4 regions of the Janthinobacterium sp. 67 genome follow, and region 1 is predicted to be linked to each of the others. Evidence: predicted binding sites of a transcription regulator. Region 1 holds the regulator's gene; each other region holds the start of a gene.
What was found. The regulator FNR, encoded in region 1, switches genes on or off when oxygen is low (the NO sensors DNR and NnrR bind a similar motif). The targets are predictions, from matches to a motif close to TTGATNNNNATCAA.
Positions count from the first base shown of each region.

Region 2: the regulator FNR is predicted to act here: its motif matches at 2,521-2,534, upstream of ubiU (ubiquinone anaerobic biosynthesis protein UbiU).
Region 3: the regulator FNR is predicted to act here: its motif matches at 2,146-2,159, upstream of cqsA (alpha-hydroxyketone-type quorum-sensing autoinducer synthase).
Region 4: the regulator FNR is predicted to act here: its motif matches at 2,627-2,640, upstream of CLU90_RS04470 (XrtA system polysaccharide chain length determinant).

Region 1 covers NZ_PGES01000001.1:4,122,517-4,127,689, forward strand. The annotation lists gene ccoG (cytochrome c oxidase accessory protein CcoG) at 1-1,243, shown strand, start outside; gene CLU90_RS18445 (FixH family protein) at 1,390-1,914, shown strand; gene fnr (fumarate/nitrate reduction transcriptional regulator Fnr) at 1,918-2,676, opposite strand; gene CLU90_RS18455 (response regulator) at 2,916-5,173, shown strand, end outside.
Region 2 covers NZ_PGES01000001.1:226,507-231,679, forward strand. The annotation lists gene nrdD (anaerobic ribonucleoside-triphosphate reductase) at 1-155, opposite strand, end outside; gene CLU90_RS01005 (ribonucleoside triphosphate reductase) at 152-1,900, opposite strand; gene CLU90_RS01010 (hypothetical protein) at 2,025-2,435, opposite strand; gene ubiU (ubiquinone anaerobic biosynthesis protein UbiU) at 2,598-3,635, shown strand; gene ubiV (ubiquinone anaerobic biosynthesis protein UbiV) at 3,762-4,658, shown strand; gene ubiT (ubiquinone anaerobic biosynthesis accessory factor UbiT) at 4,678-5,173, shown strand, end outside.
Region 3 covers NZ_PGES01000001.1:2,799,734-2,804,906, forward strand. The annotation lists gene CLU90_RS12585 (GIY-YIG nuclease family protein) at 1-307, shown strand, start outside; gene CLU90_RS12590 (MarR family winged helix-turn-helix transcriptional regulator) at 365-832, shown strand; gene cqsA (alpha-hydroxyketone-type quorum-sensing autoinducer synthase) at 836-2,080, opposite strand; gene CLU90_RS12600 (sensor histidine kinase) at 2,212-3,552, shown strand; gene CLU90_RS12605 (response regulator) at 3,556-4,563, shown strand; gene CLU90_RS12610 (ABC transporter permease) at 4,560-5,173, opposite strand, start outside.
Region 4 covers NZ_PGES01000001.1:1,015,161-1,020,333, forward strand. The annotation lists gene CLU90_RS04460 (TIGR03016 family PEP-CTERM system-associated outer membrane protein) at 1-119, opposite strand, end outside; gene CLU90_RS04465 (XrtA-associated tyrosine autokinase) at 103-936, opposite strand; gene CLU90_RS04470 (XrtA system polysaccharide chain length determinant) at 955-2,484, opposite strand; gene CLU90_RS04475 (XrtA/PEP-CTERM system exopolysaccharide export protein) at 2,740-3,363, shown strand; gene CLU90_RS04480 (N-acyl amino acid synthase FeeM domain-containing protein) at 3,564-4,310, shown strand; gene CLU90_RS04485 (S1 family peptidase) at 4,315-5,085, opposite strand; gene CLU90_RS04490 (hypothetical protein) at 5,082-5,173, opposite strand, start outside.

The DNA of each region.
Region 1 (5,173 bases):
GAACGGCAGGCAAGCCCTGCTGTTCGACTTGACCACGCGCAAGTTCTACATTTTCGGCGTCGTGCTGTGGCCCCAGGATTTCATCTATCTGGCGGCCCTGCTGATCATCTGTGCGTATTTGTTGTTCCTCGTCACGGCCATTGCCGGGCGGGTGTGGTGCGGGTTTTCTTGCCCGCAAACGGTATACACGGAAATCTTTCTGTGGGTCGAACGCCGCATCGAGGGCACGCGCAGCGCGCGCATGGCCCTCGACAGGCAGGGCCCGTCCGTGCGCAAGGCCTTCAAGAAGACGGCCAAGCACCTGGTATGGGGCGCCATCGCCCTGTGGACGGGCTTTACCTTTGTCGGCTACTTCACGCCGATCAAGGAACTGGCGCGCGAGGTGACCACCCTCAATTTCGGTCCCTGGGAATGGTTCTGGGTCTTGTTCTACAGCCTGGCAACTTACGGCAACGCGGGCTGGCTGCGCGAACAGGTGTGCAAATACATGTGCCCCTACGCGCGCTTCCAGAGCGCCATGTTCGACCAGGACACCCTGATCATCACCTACGATGCCAAGCGCGGCGAACCACGCGGCGCCATGAGCAAGAAGGCCGGCAACAACGACAAGCTGGGCGACTGCATCGATTGCACCCTGTGCGTGCAGGTGTGTCCGACCGGCATCGATATCCGCAACGGCCTGCAGTATGAATGCATCGGCTGCGCCGCCTGTGTCGATGCCTGCAACAGCGTGATGGACAAGGTCGAGCGGCCGCGTGGCCTGATACGCTACAGCACCGACCATGCGATGGAAAACAACTTCAATTCGAAGCAGATCCGCCAGCGCGCCATGCGCCCGCGCGTGCTGATCTACACGTCCATCCTGGCCCTGATCATCATCGCCGTATGTACCTCGCTGGCCCTGCGCACGCCCCTGAAAATGGACGTGATCCGCGACCGCGGTTCGATGGGACGCGAAGTGGAAGACGGCATGATCGAAAACGTCTACCGCCTGCAGATCATGAACACGTCCGAGCAAAGCCAGCATTTCAAGATCAGCGCTTCCGGCTTGCCGGGCCTGACCTTGCTGACGCGCGAAGAAGTGACCTTGCAGCCGACGGAAACGCTGGGCTGGCCGATCCGCCTGCGCGTGCCGCACGGCGTGGGCGAGAAGGGCTCGAACAAGATTGCGATCGAATTGCAATCGCTGGACGACCCGTCGCTGCACGTGCGCGAAAGCGCGGTCTTCATCGTGCCGCGGTGATGTTGATTCGGGGTCGGCCCCTCTGGGTCCGACCCCGGTATTTCGCCGTAGGGGTAGCATTCAACATGCGGTAGGTTTACTGTATTTTCAACCCAGAAGCAAAAGCTGGGGTCAGACCCAAAGGGTCTGCCCCCAAGGAGAACAAAATGTCCGACAGTCTGAAACTGCAAGCCCCCGTTGCCCCGTGGTACAAGCACCGCTGGCCATGGCTGCTGATGATCGGCCCCGGCCTGTCCGTGGTCGTCGGCAGCTTCATGGGCTATATCGCGTTTACGCAGCCCGACGCGCTGGTGGTGGGCGATTATTACAAGCAAGGCAAGGCGATCAACCAGGATTTGAAGCGCGACACGATCGCCAGCGACCTGGCCATGGATACGAGCCTGTCATACGACGTGGCGCAGGCGCGCCTGAGCGGTTCCGTGCACAGCTTCGGCAAGGCCTATCAGGCTCCTTTGCTGCTGCACCTGGCGCATGCGACCCTGCCGGAAAAGGATATCAAGCTGCTGGTGCAGCCCGATGCGGCCGGCAATTTCTCGGTCGCCCTGCCGATGCTCGAACGCAGCCGCTGGCAGGTGCTGGTGGAAAACGACAAGCGCGAGTGGCGCCTGTCCGGCATATGGACCTGGCCCGTGCAACGCAGCATCGCGCTGCGCGCGGATGAAGAGCTATAAAGCTTATTTACAGACGTCCGTGCCTGCCGTAATGGCTTTCAGCTTGGCAGGCTGCAAGATCTCGATCTCGCGGTTCGACACGCGCAGCCAGCCTTCCTTCTTGAATTTCGACAATAAACGGCTGACGCTCTCGATGGTCAGGCCCAGGTAGTTGCCGATTTCCTCGCGCGACATGCGCAGCTGGAAATTGCTGCCCGAATAGCCGCGCGCCTCGTAGCGCGACGCCAGGTTGACGATGAAGGCGGCAAAACGCTGCGTCGCCTGCATATTGCCAAGCAACAGCATGACACTTTGCTCGCGCGTGATTTCCTGGCTCATCATGCGGTGGAAATGACGCAGCAGGGTCGGCATATTGCCCAGCAATTGTTCCAGGCTGGAAAACGGGATTTCACACACTTCGCTGTCTTCCAGCGCCACCGCATTACAGTGGTGGCGGTCGGCGCTGATGGCGTCCATGCCCAGCAGTTCGCCGGCCATCTGGAAACCCGTCACCTGCTCTTCGCCACCGGGATTGATCTGATAGGTCTTGAAGTGTCCCAGGCGGATCGCGTACAGGTTCTGGAACGAGTCGCCGATGCGGAACAGCGAGGCGCCGCGCACGATCTTGCGGCGGCGGCCGATGATCTGGTCCAGCCTGTCCATGTCGCCCACATCGAGGCCCATCGGCAGGCACAATTGATGCATGCTGCAGGTCGAGCATCGCGCACGCAACGCTTCCACGGTTACTGTGGGCAAGGTTGGAGTGAGTAGCGCTTCAGTCATGTCGGTACCTTTTAGAAAATGCAACAACAAGTTTACTGCATACAGGGTTGCCGTGTGCCAATTTCACGGTAATTTCGGCGAATAAACGACGTCCAGCCTTTAATTATATGGCAACATCGTCACAAGCCCATGCGAGGAGGGGCATTTGCGCGGTGCCGCTTGCCAAGTTGATGTATTGATAGGAAAATTCCTAACAGCATTATCTGCCGCCTGTGCCGCCCGGTACTGAAAAGGAAATCATGAAGCCTCTCGGCATCAAAGCAAAAGTCGCGCTGGCCACCAGCCTGACCTCGATCGCCATGATCGCGCTGGTCACCATGATCCAGGTGCGGCACATGCGCGACGACTTCACGCGAGTACTGCTGAGCCAGCAGTCTTCCCTGATCAGCCGCACCGCAGCCGAGCTCGACGACAAACTGGGCATGCTGCTGCAGATCGTCACCCTGACGGCCAGGCAGCAGCCGCCGGAATTGATCGCCCAGCCGGCCCAATTACGCGAATACTATTCGCGCCGCTCGATGCTGGTGCTGTTCGACGACGTGCTGGTGCTCGATGCGCAGGGCGCTGTCGTGGCCGACATGCCGGAAGTGGCGGGGCGCGCCGGCATCAACGTCGCCGAACGCGAGTATTTCCAGACCGTCCTGCGCACGCGCCAGCCCATGATCACGGAACCCATGCTGGGCAAGTCGAGCGGCATGCCCATCGTGCAGATGGTGGCGCCCGTGCTGGCCGCCGATGGCCAGGTGGCCGGCGTGGTGATCGGCGTGCTGCGCCTGTACAAGGACAATCTGCTGGGACGTCTGCGCACGGAAAAGATCGGCAAGAGCGGCTATTACTTCATCCTCACGCGCGGCGCCGTGCCGCGCTACGTGCTGTACCCCGATACCAGCCGCTTGTTGCAGCCGCGCCAACCGAACGCCAACCCGACCACCACCCAGCTATTGAAGGAAGATGGCGAAGGCAGCATGGTCAGCACCAACAGCCGCGGCGTCACGGCCGTCAACAGCTTCAAGCGCCTGAAATCGGTGAACTGGCTGCTGGCCGCCTCGCTGCCCGTCGACGACGCCTTCGAACCGTTCGACGGCGTGCTGTACCGGCTGGTGCTGTGGAGCATCCTCGCCTCGCTGCTGGCCGCTGCCGTTCTGGGCTGGGTCACCGTGCGCCTGCTGTCGCCGCTGGTGCGTTTGCGCGACACCTTGCTGGCCCTGCGCACCAGCGGCAGCCGTTTCACCCCCGTGCCGGTGCGGCAGCGCGACGAGATCGGCGAACTGACGGAAGCGTTCAACGGCCTGATGAGCGAACGCGACCGCCTGCAGCAGGAACTCGAATCGCGCGCGGCCGAGCTGGAGCAGGAGCGCGACCGGGCCGAGGCGGCCAACCGCGCGAAGAGCGATTTCGTGGCCAACATGAGCCATGAAATCCGCACGCCCCTCAATGCCGTGCTGGGCATGGTGTATTTGCTGGGCAATACCAAGCTCGATACGGAACAGCGCAAGTATCTGACCATGGTGCGCGTGGCGGGCCAGTCGCTGCTGGGCATCCTCAATGACGTGCTCGACTATTCGAAGATCGAGGCGCGCCGCATGGAATTGTCGCCCGTCGAATTCGACCTCGACGAAGTCATGAATACCCTGGCCACGACGATGACGATGAACGCGGGCGAAAAGGAGCTGGAACTGGCCATCGCCGTCGAGCCCGACGTGCCGCGGCGCCTCGTGGGCGACGCCCAGCGCCTGCAGCAGATTCTCGTCAACCTGGCCGGCAACGCCATCAAATTTACCGAGAACGGCGAAGTGGTGGTGGCCGTCAGCCTGGCCGAAAGCGAAAACGGCCGCGCCTGGCTGCGCTTCGAAGTGCGCGACACGGGCATCGGCATGACGGAATTGCAGCAACAGCAGCTGTTTGCCGCGTTTTCGCAGGGCGACCAGAGCATCACGCGGCGCTTCGGCGGCACGGGCCTGGGCCTGGCCATCAGCAAGCAGCTGATCCACATGATGGGCGGCGACATCGCCGTCGCCAGCAGCGAAGGCAAGGGCAGCCGCTTCTGGTTCAGCGTGCCCTTCGAGATGCTGGCGCAACCGGCCGAAACGCGGCGCACGCCGGCGCTGGGACAGCTGCGCCTGCTGGTGGCCGACGACAACCGCACCACGCGCGAACTGATCGTGAAACTGATCGAGGCGTGGGGCTGGCTGGCCGACGAAGTGGACTCCGGCTTTGCCGCCATCGAACTGTACCGCGAGCGCCTGGCGCAGCAGCAACCGTACGACGTCGTGCTGGCCGACTGGCACATGCCCGTCATGGACGGCCTGGCCACGGCCAAGGCCATCCGCCAGGCGGCCAGCGGCCAGCGCCAGCCCATCGTGGTGATGGTCAACGCCTTCGCCCGCAATCACCTCGAGGAAATCTCCAGCGCGGCCGAGGCCGACGTCGTGCTGATGAAACCGATCACGGGATCGAGCCTGTTCGACGCCCTGCACCAGGCGCTGATCACGAAGAA
Region 2 (5,173 bases), 3.9 Mb from region 1:
GTAAAATACTGGCGCTCGTGGAATTCGCCCTGCTTGCCGATGTTGAACGAGGCGACGGGGCGGTGGTAGCCCATCACGCGCGTCCAGATTTCGCAGCGCTGGCGTTCCGTGTCGAGCAGGGTGATGGCGGGAGTGAAGTCGGGACGTGCGTTCATGGCGTTTCCTTGAGTGGGTGAGCGAGATCGGACTGCTTGCGGGCGATCAGTTCCGCGTCGCAGGTGGGACAGAATTCATGTTTGCCGGCCAGGTAGCCGTGGCGCGGGCAGATGGAAAACGTGGGCGTGACGGTGATGTAGGGCAGCGAGAAACGGCTCAGCGCGCGCTTCACCAGTTCGCGGCAGGCGTTGGCGTCCGACAGCGCTTCCGTCATGTACAGGTGCAGCACCGTGCCGCCCGTGTACTTGCGCTGCAGCGTATCCTGCAATTCCAGTGCCTCGAACGGATCGTCCGTATGGCCGACGGGCAGTTGCGACGAGTTCGTGTAATACGGATTGTCGACGGTGCCGGCCTGCAGGATGGCGGGATAGCGCTTGCGGTCTTCGCGGGCGAAGCGGTAGGTCGTGCCTTCGGCCGGCGTCGCTTCCAGGTTGTACATATGGCCCGTCTCTTCCTGGAATTGCAGCATGCGCGCACGCACGTGGTCGAGCAGGCGCACGGCCAGCGCATGGCCTTCCTGTGTCGTGATGTCGTCAGCGTCGCCGCTGAAATTGCGGATCATCTCGTTGATGCCGTTCACGCCCAGGGTGGAAAAGTGATTGCGCAAGGTGCCCAGATAGCGTTTCGTGTACGGGAACAGACCTTGCTGCATCAGTTCCTCGATGGTGCGGCGCTTGATTTCCAGGCTGGTCTTGCCCAGCTCCAGCAGGCGGTCCAGGTCGGCCATCAAGGCTGGCTCGTCGCCGCGCCACAAGTGGCCCAGGCGCGCGCAGTTGATGGTGACTACGCCCAGGGAACCCGTCTGCTCGGCGGAACCGAACAGGCCATTGCCCCGTTTGAGCAGTTCGCGCAAGTCCAGCTGCAATCGGCAGCACATGGAACGTATCATGTTCGGCTTGAGTTCCGAATTGATGAAATTCTGGAAGTAGGGCAGGCCGTAGCGGGCCGTCATTTCGAACAGGCGCTCCGCGTTCTCGCTGTGCCAGTCGAAATCCTCGGTGATGTTGTAGGTGGGGATGGGGAAGGTAAATACGCGTCCCTTGGCGTCGCCCGCCATCATGATCTCGATGTAGGCGCGGTTGATCATGTCCATTTCCGCCTGCAGATCGCCATAGCTGAAGTCCATTTCCTGGCCGGCGATGACGGGAATCTGTTCGCGCAGGTCGTCCGGGCAGACCCAGTCGAAAGTCAGGTTGGTGAACGGCGTCTGTGTGCCCCAGCGCGATGGGACGTTGAGGTTGAAGATCAGTTCCTGCATGTACTGGCGCACGTCTTCGTAGCGCAGGCTGTCCTTGCGGATGTAGGGCGCCATGTAGGTGTCGAAGGAGCTGAACGCCTGCGCGCCGGCCCACTCGTTTTGCAGGGTGCCGAGGAAATTGACGATCTGGCCGATGGCGCTCGACATGTGCTTGGGCGGGCCCGATTCGATCTTGCCCGGCACGCCATTCAAGCCTTCGTGCAGCAAGGTGCGCAGCGACCAGCCGGCGCAATAGCCGGCCAGCATGTCGAGGTCGTGGATATGCAGCGCCGCTTCGCGGTGCGCCGCGCCCACTTCGGGCGGATACACCTGGTCCAGCCAGTAGTTGGCGATGACCTTGCCCGATACATTGAGTATCAGGCCGCCCAGCGAGTAACCCTGGTTGGCGTTGGCGTTGACACGCCAGTCGCGCCGGTCCAGGTATTCATTGATGGACGCAGCGACGTCGACCTGGCCGCGTGTTGGGGAAACTGCATTTGTCGTCATGAAACCTCCAATAAACACAACATGCGGTGTTTTTATGGAGATTAATTACTAAATATAGTGGCGTCAAAGGGCGCGTGCAGTTGCGTGAGGAATCCTTGATGCAGGTGAAAAAAGCGGCCGCTGTTTACTTTTTCGCGCCGCCCTGGCGCAGGAGGAAGCCGCTCAGGCCAAGGTAAGCGGCGCCGCAGACGGCGATGCTGATGACGGAGGCGGGCAGCACGTGCGCCCAGATTTCCCGCGCCGAGAAGGTGCTCCAGCTGGCCACGCGCGCGTCGAACGTGACGTAGTTGGCCAGCAGCCAGTAGACGGCCAGCAGGCCCGTGCAGATGGCGGCCTGGCGCAGCACGGGCATGGCGCGGCGCGCGAAGACGGCCTGCAGGAACAGCAGCAGCACGCCCGGATACGCGCCCAGCACTTCGGGCGACAGCACGGAGAGCGTTTCTTCGACATGGCCGTCGGCGGGGGCGGCCCACTGCACCTGCAGCACGGTGAGGAACAGGGTGAGCAAAAAAATCAGCAGCGGTTTGCGGGGCATGGCGGGCAATCGGTGAGGGAGAAAAGTGGGGCATTTTACAGCCAGGTCAAGCAAGTTGAACGCGCGCCAGCCATGCATGCATTCCTTCACCTGCGTCAAGGACTGGGCGGCGGGGGCGGGGCTATAGTCTGCACCCTGAGCCGATACAGGACTGTGAACATCATGATGCTTGAATCAACCACCGCCACCCGCGTGGCCGGACCGCTGGAACTGGTCTGCCCCGCCGGCAGCCTGCCTGCCCTGAAAGCGGCCATCGACAACGGTGCCGACACCGTCTACCTGGGTTTTCGCGACGCCACCAATGCGCGCAATTTCGCCGGCCTCAATTTCGACGAGAAGGCCATCGCCGAGGGCGTGCGCTACGCCCATCAATATGGACGCAAGGTGCTGCTGGCGCTGAATACCTATCCGCAGCCGCACAACTGGGCCGTGTGGCGCAGCGCCATCGACCGCGCCGCGCAGGCCGGCATCGACGCCATGATCGTCGCCGATCCGGGCCTGATGGCCTACGCGGCCCAGCACCACCCGCAGCTGCGGCTGCACCTGTCCGTGCAGGGTTCGGCCACCAACTATGAAGCCATCAATTTTTACCATGAACACTTCGGCATCGCCCGCGCCGTGCTGCCGCGCGTGCTGTCGATGGCGCAGGTCGAGCAATTGATCAGCAAGACGGAAGTCGAGATCGAAGTCTTCGGCTTCGGCAGCCTGTGCGTGATGGTCGAAGGGCGCTGCGCGCTGTCGTCGTACGCGACGGGCGAGGCGCCGAACACGCACGGCGTGTGCTCGCCGGCGAAATCCGTGCGCTGGCTGGAAACGCCGAACGGCCTCGAATCGCGCCTGAACGGCGTGCTGATCGACCGCTACGCACCGGGCGAAAACGCCAGCTATCCCACCCTGTGCAAGGGGCGTTTCGAAGTCAACGACGAAGAGTATTACGCGATCGAGGAGCCGGCCAGCCTGAACACGCTGGCGCTGCTGCCGCAGCTGATCGCCATGGGCGTGCGCGCCGTGAAGATCGAAGGACGCCAGCGCAGCCCCGCCTACGTGGCGCAGGTCACGCGCGTGTGGCGCGAAGCGATCGACGCCTGCCGTGAAGGCAATGCGCGCTACGCCGTCAAGCCGGCCTGGATGGCGTCCATGGACAAGCTGGCCGAGGGCCAGCAGCACACTTTGGGTGCCTACCATAGATCTTGGAAATAGCAAAACCTACTGCGCGTCCCGGGGCGTGGCCTGCGATGCTCGCTGTGCTCTAGCACAGCTGCGCTTCTCGGCCTCGCCGCGAACCGCTCGCTACGGTTTTGCAACTTAAAAAATAATGGAACAGACATGTTAAAACTCTCTTTGGGCCCCTTGCTGTACTACTGGCCGCGCGCCACCGTCTTCGAGTTTTACCAGCGGATCGCGGCGACCGCCGTCGATATCGTCTACCTGGGCGAAACCGTCTGCTCGCGCCGGCATGAGCTGCGCCTGGCCGACTGGCTCGATATCGCCGACATGCTGGCCGCCGCCGGCAAGGAAGTGGTGCTGTCGACGCAGGCGCTGATCGAGGCGGGCGCGGAACTGGCGACCCTGCGCCGCATCACGGGCAATGGCCGCTACGGCGTCGAGGCCAATGACATGGGCGCCGTGCACTGCATGGAAAAGGGCGCGTCCTTCGTTGCCGGTCCCCATCTGAACCTGTTCAATGGCCCCAGCCTGCAACTGCTGGCACGCCTGGGTGCGCGGCGCTGGGTGATGCCGCTGGAAATGGGGCAGACGGCGCTGGCCGAGATGCAGCGCCAGAAACCGGAAGGGCTGGAGACGGAAGTCTTCGCCTATGGCCGCATGCCGCTGGCGTTTTCCGCGCGCTGCTTCACGGCGCGCAACCGCAACCTGCCGAAGGATGATTGCGGCTACAGCTGCCTGGAAGAGCCGGACGGCCTGCTGCTGCGCACGCGCGACGAAGTGCCGTTCCTCGTGCTCAACGGCACGCAGACGCAGTCGGCCCTCGTCTACAACCTGGTGCGCGAACTCGACGCCATGCGCGACATGGGCGTGTCGGTGGCGCGCATCAGCCCGCAATCCATGCATACGGAACAAGTCATCGCCATCTTCGACCGCGCCCGCCGCGGCCAGGTCAGCGGCATCGGCGCGCAGGCGCAGCTGGCGGCCTGCCAGCCGGCCGGCGCCTGCGACGGCTACTGGCACGGCCAGCCCGGCATGGAACAGCACGCCGCCCATTGAACGCATCGAAAGGAAATACATGCAAGATCAACTGGAAAGATTGCCCGTCCCGGCCAAGCCCCCCATGAGCAAGCCGGCCATGTCGTACCGGCTGCCCGAACCGCTGGCCGAACTGCTGTCCAAGCTGCCGCCGTATCCCGCCTCCTGGCTGTTCGTGCAGGGCTTGAACCGCCTGCTGGCGCCGCAATTGCCCGACGACGTGCGCTGCAGCCTGGAAGGGCGCAGCCTGCGCTTGCGTCTGCTGGACGCGGGCATCGCCTTCGATTTCGAGTGGCAGGGCACGGTGTTCGTGGCCGAGCGCTATGTGGACGTGCCGGACCTGTGCATCGCCGCCAGCGTGCATGACTTGATGCTGCTGGCGCGGCGCCAGGAAGATCCGGACACGCTATTCTTCAGCCGCCGTTTGAGCCTGGAAGGCGATACGGAACTGGGCTTGCTGTTCAAGAATACGCTCGACGCCATCGAGCTGCCGCCGTTCGACCTGCAGGCGCTGGGACCGCGCCGCGTGCTGGCGC
Region 3 (5,173 bases), 1.3 Mb from region 1:
GCAACAAGCGCCCGCGCTGGGCATCATCGCGCTGCGACATGTGCCCAGCGGATGCACCCTGCTCGAACGCAGCCGCAACGCGCCCGGCGCGCTGAACCGCCACCGCTTCGAACTCGCGCTGGGCTCGCACCGCAATGCGCGCCTGCAGGCGGACTGGCGGCGCGACGGCGAGGCGGCTTTCCGCTTCGACATCATCGACACCGTCATGCCATCGGCCGATCCCGCTTTCGATGCGGATGCCGAGCTGGATGCCCTGCTGGCACTGCACCTGGAACAACTGCAGGAGCGGGGGCAGCCACGCTATTGAGCGCCCATGCTTTACACTTGCGCACTCACGCACCACGCAGCAAATGAAAAGGACGTCATGACCGATCACACTTCCCCGCCGCCGGACGGCGGCAGCGCGCTGGACTTTTGCCTGCGCCTGGCGCGCGCCCAGGCCATGCTGGTGCGCCGCTTCGACAGCACCCTGGGCAATCTGCATGGCCTGAGCTTTGGCGATTATCAATTGCTGTACCACTTGCAGCGGGCGCCCGGCGGACGCCTGCGCCGCATCGACCTGGCCGAGCGCCTGGCGCTGACGGCCTCGGGCATCACGCGCTCGCTGATGCCGCTGGAAAAAATCGGCCTCGTGGCGCGCCAGGCCGATGCGCGCGATGCCCGCGTCGGCTACGCCGCCATCACCGAGGCGGGACTGGCATTGCTGGCGCACGCGAATACGACGGCGCAGGCGCTGGGCCAGGAATTGCTGGGCAATGCCAGCGCGGAACAGCTGGCGCCCCTGTCCCTGCTATTGAACGGCATCGCCGGCAACCTGCCTGGCCAGGCCTGACGTTTACACCAGCGCCAGCTTGCGCAAACGCCGCGTCGATGGCCAGCGCGCCATGCTCGTCTCGTCGCGGATCGCGGCGCAGGCGGCCAGCACTCTGGCGCACTCGTCCTCGCGCAAGCCCGCATTCAGGGTCAGCCGCACCAGCGAACGGTTTTTCGGCGTGGCTGGCGCGCAGAACACGGCGCCATAAATGCCATGCCGTTCCAGCGCCTTGCGCAAAATTAAGGTATCGGGTTCGCTGCCCGCTTCCAGCGCGATGATCTGCTCGGTCCCGTCGCTGACGTTGTAGCCCAGATCCATCAGTCCCTGGCGCAGCTGCACGCTGTGGCGGCGCAAGGCGGCGCGGCGGACGTCGGCGACGCGGATGAAGTCGAGCGCCGCATCGAACCACGCCAGCTCGTGTTCGAGCAGGCAGGAGCTGAAGATGGCGGGCCGCGAGGCGGACAAAAAATACCCCTTGAAGCGGGCCGAACAGGTGATCAGCCCGGCCCGCCCCGCAAACGCCTTGGCCAGCGACGCCGTGCGGAAATGCACGCGCTCGGCCAGGCCCAGCTCCACCACCAGGCCCGCGCCCTGCGGGCCGTGGGTGCCCAGCGAGTGCGACTCGTCGACGATCAGCATGCTGCCGCTGCGCTCGGCGATGTCCACCATCTCCAGCAGCGGCGCCACGCTGCCATTCGTGCTGTACAGCGCATCGACGACGATGATGCCGGGGCCATGCTTGTCGAGCTGGCGCTGCAAATGGGCGCCATCGTTGTGCAGAAAAGCAACAGGCACGGCTTGCGCCGATTGCACGCCCTCCCACAGCGACGCATGGGCCTGCATGTCGAGGTACACGGGGATGCCGGGCCCGGCCAGGCTTTGCAGCAAGCCCACGTTGGCGGCCCAGCCCGACTGCGCCAGCACGCACGCTTCGCTGCCCAGATAGTCCGCGAATTTTTGTTCGAGCCGGTGCTGGCGGCTGCCTTCCTGCAGGAATACGGACGACATCAGCATCGCGCCGCCGCCCTGCAAGACGCGCGCCTGGGCCGCCAGCAGGGCCGCCTCGCCGGCGATGTTCAGGTAATCATTACCTGCCAGCATGACCGCACGGGCTGGCATGGCTTGCCATTCATGCAAGTGCTGGCCGCCGAGCAGCTTTTCAATGCGCTCGACGTAATGTTCATCCATGCGCGCACACACAAAGGCGGGCATCATTTGTTCGGCGCGGACGGCGGGGGATTGCAGGGGGGAAATGGCGTTTAACATAAGAACTCCTGATTGGTTGCGAGGGAACTACCGCGTCCAACATGCGCGAGCCATCCGGCAAGTGTTTGATACAGCTCAACAGTTATGTCGATATTGTGCAGATACAGAGGGAACCCGCCGATCATGGTGTATTGACCCGCCTCAACGAACACGCCCCCCTGACCATGATGCATGCGCAGTCCCCTTCCGGAAAACAGTGGCAAGGCAAGCTGCTCCAGCCTTTCCTGCATTTCCACGACGCCATCGAACACACGCCCGCGCGGCGCGCCCAGGTGCGTACGCTGGCGCTCATCGGTGCGCTGGGCATGCCCCTGTACTACGCGCTATGGCATTATTTCTTTCCACAAGAATACGAATCGCCGCTGCTGCGCACCGTGGCGGCCCTGCTGTTCCTGCCCGCGCTATGGCCTGACCGCTTCAGCAATACCTGGTTCAGCGTCTACCTGTTCCTGGGACTGACCTTTGAACTGCCGTTTTTCTTCACGTACATGTTCCTGATGAATCACGCCTCGCCCATGTGGATGCATTCGCTGCTGGTGGCGCTGGTCGTGCTGTTTCATTTCGATACGCGCATCGCCATGCTGGCCTACCTGAGCGGCACCTTGCTGGCCTGCCTGACGTTTGCCGTGGCCGGCGATCCCGCCTTCCTGCTCAACCGAGACGTCTTGGAACAATTGCCCGTGCACTGGTTCACGATTGCCGTGCTATCCGTGGTCAAGGTGGGGCGCAACGTGGGCGCGCAAGAGAAACTGGCAGGGCTGGCGGCCGGACTGGGCAGCGTGGCGCACGAATTGCGCACACCCCTCGTCAGCGTCGAGGCGAATGTGCGCGGGCTGCAGCGCAACCTGCAAGGCCAGCCGCCGGACGCTGCCAGCCGGGAAGCGCTGGCGCGCATCCAGTTCGAAGTGCGGCACATGCACCACATGATCGACCTGTTCCTGCTCAGCGCCAGCGCCGTCAACCGCAAGCTCGAAGCCAACGAAGCCGTGGCCATGCACGACAGCGTGGCGGCCGTGCTGCGCCGCTATCCGTTTACCAGCACGGCCCAGCGCGACATCGTCAAGGTCGACGTGCGCGCCGATTTCACGTTTCCCGGCCAGTCGGAACTGTGCGTGGTGATCCTGCTGAACCTGCTGCGCAATGCCTTGAAAAGCATCCACCGCGCCGGCAAGGGGCGCGTGCGCATCATCATCGATGGCGCCCATCCCGTGCCGCGCGTGCTGTTCATCGACACGGGCTGCGGCATCGCCACCAGCCGCCTGCCGCTGATCTTCGACCGCTTCTATTCCTATCCCTCGCACAACGGCAGCGGCATCGGCCTGGCCCTGTGCCGGCAAATCATGCAAGCCTGGCAGGCGCGCATCCGCTGCGTCGCGCGCGAAGGCGCCTACGCCATCTTCGTGCTGGAATTTCCCCAGCCCCTGCCCGTGCCCACGCACAGCCGTTTTCCATCCATCCACCGCGCGAGGTGACGCATGCAACTGCCCGTCTACACACATCCGACCCTGACCGTATTGATCGACGACAGCGATTCCTTCCTGAAAAGCCTGGCGTTCCAGCTCGATCCCTGCCTGGCGCGCAAGACGTTCCACGACACGAGCAGCGCGCTGCACTGGCTGCGCCAGAGCACGCAGCCGGGCGAGACGCCCCTGCACGTCAACTTCGACACGCAAAACCTGCCGCCCGACCAGTGCAACGTGGCGCTCGACATCGAACGCATCTGGCGCATCAGCGGCCAGGCGCAGCGCTTTGCCATGCCCTCCGTGCTGGTGGTCGATTATTCGATGCCGCAGATGAATGGCCTGGAATTCTGCCAGGCCGTGCGCGACCTGCCGTGCAAGAAGATTTTATTTACGGGGGCGGCCGATGAAAAGGTGGCCGTGACGGCCTTCAACCGGGGCTTGATCGACCGCTACATCAAGAAGAGCGACGACGATGCGCTCGACATCCTGGAACAGGAAATCCATGCCCTGCAGCGCGAATTCTTTATGCAGCAGACGGACACCGTGCGCGACTTGCTGATGCTGCACGACTACAGTTTCCTGCAAGACGAAGCGCTGGCCGCCGTCGTGCACGAGCTGTGCCAGCGCCATGGCTTTGTCGAATACTATATTTTCCCCAATCCCAGCGGCATCCTGTTCTTCACGCGCGACGGCCACGCCAAGCTGATGATCATCGAGACGGAACGTAGCCTGCACACGCAGTACGAAATGGCGCGCGACAGCGACGCGCCAGAATCCCTGCTGCTGGCGCTGCTGGAAATGCGCGTGATCCCCTACTTTTCCGACGCCGACAGCGACGGCATGTACGCGGCGCAGATCGGCGAGAACTGGTTCCGCTACTGCGCCGCGCCCACCATCTGCCTCGGCCGCGTGACGTACTTCTGGGCCCTGTTCGACGTGCCGGCGCACCAGCTGGGGCAACCGGTCATGTCCTATGCGCAATTCTTGCGCGCGGGGGCGGGCGACAGCGTCAGTGCTTAGCCTTCCCTCAAGGTTTGCAACGGCGGATGTTTCAAGACATTGCGCAAGCCCAGCCAGCCGCCGGCGATCGCGCACAGGGCGCCGGCCAGCAGGCCGAATGCCCACACGCCGGGCGCGAAGCTCCAGGCGAACTTGAACTGGTAGGTCGCCAGGGCCCAGCCCATGGCGGCCGCGCCCGATGCCGCCAGCAAGCCGGCCAGGGCGCCGACGAGCGAGAATTCGATCAGCAGCGCCTGCGCCAGTTGGCGCCGTGTGGCGCCCAGCGCGCGCAGCAATCCCGCTTCGCGCGTGCGCTCGTCCTGCGAACCCATCAGGGCCGCATACAGCACCAGCAAGCCCGACGCCAAAGTGAACGCGAAGAGGAATTCGACGGCCGTCACCACCTGGTCCAGCACGCCCTGGATCTGTTTGAGCACGCCGCCCACGTCGACCACCGTCAGGTTCGGATAGTCGCGCAGCAGAGCATTCCCCAGGTCCGCCTGCGCGGCCGGCAAGTGGAAGGCCGTGATCCACGTCTGCGGCGTGTCCGCCATGGCGGCCGGATTGATGATGACAAAGAAATTGACGCGCATCGAACCCCATTCCAGCTTGCGCAAACTGGTAATGGCCG
Region 4 (5,173 bases), 3.1 Mb from region 1:
TCGCGCAATCGCAGCGACGGTTTCACGAGCCAGTCGACGGCGCCGGCCGGCAGGGGCAGCAGCAGGGACAGCAGCGGCAGCAGCGGCAGCGGCCTGCGGCGGCTAGTCGTAATGGCCATAGCCGTAGTAGTCGTTGCCGGGGAATGATCTGGTCTTGTTGTAGATCAAATGAATGTGTTCGCAGGACTCGATCTGGCGCAGCGCTTCCTTGACGGCGTGCTGGGTCGTCGTTTCCGCCTCGACCACCATCACCACTTGTCCCATCTGTCCCACCAGCGCGTGCGCTTCGCTCGTGATCAAGAGGGGCGGCGAATCGAAGACGACGATGCGGTCGCTGTAGCGGCTGGCGATTTCGGCCAGCAGCCGGCTCATGGCCCGGCTGGCCAGCAATTCCGTCGCGTGCTTGTTGCTGCGCCCGGCGGGCAGGATGCTCAGGTTGGCCACGTTGGTTTTCAGGATCACGTCCGCCATGGCCAGTTGCGGGTCGAGCAGCACGTCCATCAGGCCCGGCTCCGGCGGCAAGCCCAGCACCTTCAGCACAGACGGGCGCGCCACGTCCGCATCGACGAGCAGCACCGTGATATCCAGTTCCATGGCGATGCTCATGGCCAGGTTGATGGCGCAGTAGGTCTTGCCTTCGCCGGGCATGGCGCTGGTGACGACGATCAGGTTGCCGTGGCGGATGGCGTCGCTGCCGCTGGCGCGCGCCTGGCGCAGCAGCGGGCGCTTGATGATGCGGAAATCCTCGGCCACGGCGCTGCGCCCGCCATCGTGCGTGAGCATGCCTTGCTCGCTCAGCCGGGCCAGGTTCAGGGGACGATACTGGGGCGAGCGGGTCGCGTCCGTACCATCCGCACCGTCCACTCCATAAGGCACACTGGTCTCGGCCACGCCGAGGATGGTAGGTTCCTGCTTGCCGCTGTCCATGCTGTTCATCGTCGCTCCTTGGTGGATCTAGAATTTCAGCAGCGCGGCCGTCATGACCCCGCCGTACAGCACGAACAGGCTGCCCAGGCAGGCGCCGAAGCCGTAACGGGCGCGGCGGCGGCGCACCTGCTGCAGCGGCGTCCAGTTCATCGATACCGTGCCCAGCACGTTCAAGCCCGTGGCGTCGCGCAGTTCGGCGGGGCTGAGGAAGGTGGGGCGCACCTGGCTGATGAGCAAGGCCGTGGCGACGCCGGCCACCAGGGCCGCACCCAGCGCCGCGGAAAACAGCAGCGGGCGGTTCGGGCCGACGGGCGCATATTGCACCGTGGGCGGGTCGATGATCTTGAAGGCCATCATCTCGGTGGTGGAACTGAGTTCGCCCGACAGCTTGGCCGCTTCGCGCCGTCCGATCAGCTTTTCATAGTTTTCCTTGTTGATGATGTAGTCGCGGTTCAGCTGCGCCAGCTGCGATTCCACCTCGGGCACGGCGTTGCTTTGGGCCAGCAGGCGTTCGTTGCGCGCGTTGTATTCCTGCACGCGGGCGCGGATGGCGGCCACCTTGGCGTCCGCATCCGTCAGCGCCACCTTCAGCTGCTGCAGCATGGGGCTGTAGTTCTTGCCCGGGTCGCCGGACGCCGTCTTCAGCTTGCTTTCCTCGATCTTGCGTTCTTCCAGCTGGGCCACCAGGCGCTTCGAGGCGATGATGTCGGGATGCAATTCCGTATATTGCATGCGCAGGCTGTCGAGGTTTTTGTTGATCGACGCGATGCGCTCGTCAAGCTCGGGATTCGTGATGGAGGCCGCGTTCGGCTCCATGTCGAGCACGGGTTCGTCGCCCTCGATCTGGCTCTGGATGGCCTTGCGCGCCTGTTCGGCCTCGACCAGTTCCAGCTTGGCATTGTTCAGGCTGTCGGACGACATCAGCAGCTGGCTGCCGTAGTCGATGCCCTGGCGCGGCAGCAGCAGGTTGTTGCGGATCTTGAATTCCTTCACCAGGTTTTCCGCCGCGCTCAGCTTGTCTTCGTAATTCTTGATCTGCTCGTCGATGAATTGCACGGCCTTCTGCGAATCGCCCTTCTTGCCCTGGAAACTGCCTTCGACAAAGATGGTCAGCAGGCTTTGCACGACGTCGCGCACCAGCTTGGGATCGCGCCCGCTGTAGCTGATGGTGTAGATGTCATAGGCGTTGGTGCCGGTGATCTTGATGCGGCTCATCAATTCGTCCAGCTGGGCCTCGTGCTCGCGCACGGTCTTCGAGTCCAGGTCGAGGTCGACCATGCGCATGACCCGCTCCACGTTGGGGCGGCTGAGCAGGGTGCGGCTCATGATGGCCACCTGCTGTTCCGTGTTCGGCACGCTGGTCATGCCGGCCATCAGCGGCTTGAGGATGGTTTGCGTATCGACAAACACGCGCGCCGACGTCTGGAAGTCGTCGGGCAGGGTGATCACCTTGATGAAGCCGACGATGGCCACCAGCCACGCCACCAGCACCGCATGCCAGCGGTATTTCCAGATGCCTTTCAGGCTGGAAAGCAGTTGCTGTATCAATTCTTCCATGTCGCTTCCTTCAGGTGACGATGCTGCACGGTAGATGGGCTGGCGGCGCGGACAACGACGGCGTCTTGCAAGAAATACTTGCTTGTTGAGTAAGCAAAGTATAGGGCGGCTGCGGAGCAAGATTTCCCAAGATGATTGCTTCTTGATACGCCTCAAGGTTCCCTTGCCGCGTTTTAATAATCATAGGAAGTTCGCGGCCCAGGCTGGTTCTGCGGGGCCGGCCATGGATGCGCCACCGACTCGAAGAGGCTCCGCATGAATCCGTTTCGCCGTGCATTTTTCTGCAATACGCTGGGCCTGGCAGCCGCTGCCAGCCTGCTGGGTGCCTGCCGCACCTCCCTTCCGCTGGCTCCGTCCGACGACAGCGCCCCCATGCACGACTACATGATCGGGCCGGGCGACTCCGTCAACATCATCGTCTGGCGCAATCCCGAAGTGTCGCTGACGGTAGCCGTGCGGCCCGATGGCAAGATCACCACGCCGCTGGTCGAGGATTTGCCCGCCAGCGGCAAGACGTCGACCCAGCTGGCGCGCGACATCGAGCAAGCCTTGAGCAAGTTCATCCAGCAACCCGTGGTGACCGTCATCGTTACCAATTTCTCGGGGCCGTATGGCGAGCAGATCCGGGTGATCGGCGAAGCTGCCAAGCCGCAGGCGTTGCCGTACCGGCAGGGCATGTCGCTGATGGACGTGCTGATCGCGGTGGGCGGCATTACCGATTTCGCGGCAGGCAACAAGGCCAGCATCATCCGCATGCGCGAAGGCAACCAGCAGCAGCTGCGCGTGCGCCTCAACGATCTGTTGAAAGACGGCGATATTTCCGCCAACGTCATGATGCGGCCGGGCGACGTGTTATTGATACCGGAAAGCTTTTTTTAACAGCGGTCTCGGCAATATCAAAATGCAATTTATATTTGTCATTTTGTACTTGCAAGCAAATTTCAACGTGTAATTTTGCCATCTAAAGGCGAATTTCTTCTGTTTTTTTGACTGTTGGTGGGAACTTCTTCAGTTCTCGTCTTGTCACAAGGCATTGGCTTCAGTCCGTCTCAACGGCGGCCGATGAACGTGAGGACACGATGAGCTTTGAAGATGAACCTATTATTTCCTTCGACACGCCAGGCAGTTTCAGCGACCTGGTGGTGGGCGAGGGGCAGATCGACCCGGCCATGGAGCACGAGCTCGACCTGCAGCGCTTTCATATCCGCATGGCCAATTCGCGTGGCCGGCGCGAAGCGGCCAGCTTGCTGATCCGCAAGATGTACGGCTGGCGCGGTTATGCCGTCGATCCCGCCACGGCGCACGCGCTGAATAAAATCACGCTGTTTGCGGAAACGGCGGGCACCACCGTCGGCACCATGACCTTGTGCCTCGACAATGACGAGACGGGCTTGCCCGCCGATGAAAACTTCCGCGACAAGCTCGACGTCCTGCGCGAGCAGGGCCGGCGCCTGTGCGAACCGTCGCGCCTGGCCATCGACAAGGGCGTGAGCAAGCGCGTGTTTGCGGCGCTGATTCATATCTCTTATATCTATGCCCACAATATTCACGGCTTTACGGATTACGTAATCGAAGTCAACCCGCGCCATGTGGTGTTTTACAAGCGCATGCTGGGTTTCCAGGATTTCGGCGGCGAGCGCGAGTGCACCCGCGTGGGGGCGCCGGCCGTGCTGCTGCGACTGGACCTCGATTACATGGGGGCCCAGATCCGCAAATACGGTGGCCTGATGGAACAGCATGGGGGTGAACGGTCGTTTTACCCCTTTTTTTTTCCTACATGGGATGAGCCCGGTATTACCGACAGGCTGAGGCAGGGGCGCAACTGATTATTCATTTATTTTTCAGCAAGATCGCCTGCATGTGGCTGCCCGGAATCGCGTAAGTGATGCCGCTGGGCGCGCTGATGGCCGCCTCTTTGAGGCCCTTGACGTACACCATGTTGACGATGCCGTAGACGAGACCGGTCTCGGGATCGAACAAGGGGCTGCCGCTGCTGCCCGGATACGCCGTCGCGTCCAGCTGGAACACGGTGTACGGCGCCTTTTGCAGCTGCGCCAGGCGCCGCACGTCGAGACGCTGCGCGTTTTCGCTGGGCATGACCACCGGTGTCAGCGATGACACGGTGGCGCGGTGGGTCACGTGGTGCAAACCGAGCAAGGTACCCAGCGGAAACCCCGTAAACGCCATGGCCTGGCCTTCGCGCACCGTGGCCGCGTCGCCCAGCGCCAGGGCGGGTAGCGGCGCGCCCGCCAGGCGCAGCAGGGCCAGGTCGTGTTCCGTGTCGACCGCCTGGACCTTGGCAGGACGAAATTGCGCGGCCTCGCCCTGGCCCGTGAGTATGCCGATGACTTCGTTCGGATTGGCATCGATCAGTTTCTGTATCACATGGGCGCAAGTGAGCACGCTCAAGCCATCGCCCGCCACGAAGCCCGTGCCGATGAAATTCATGGGCGGCGTGCGTGTCTTTTGCAGGCTGCCCACGCCGACGATCGACGGTTTGACGCGTGCGATGACTTGCGCCAAGGTATCGTCGGCGTGGCACGGCGCGCCAGCCAGGAGCAGGGCCAGGCAGGACAGCAGGGCGGAGGACAAGAATTTCATGGCGGCGCACTTTCAACGGTAGGAGGTGGCACGGGCTGCAACAGCGCGCGCAGCAGCATCAGATAGCACAGCAGGGCGATGCGCGGTA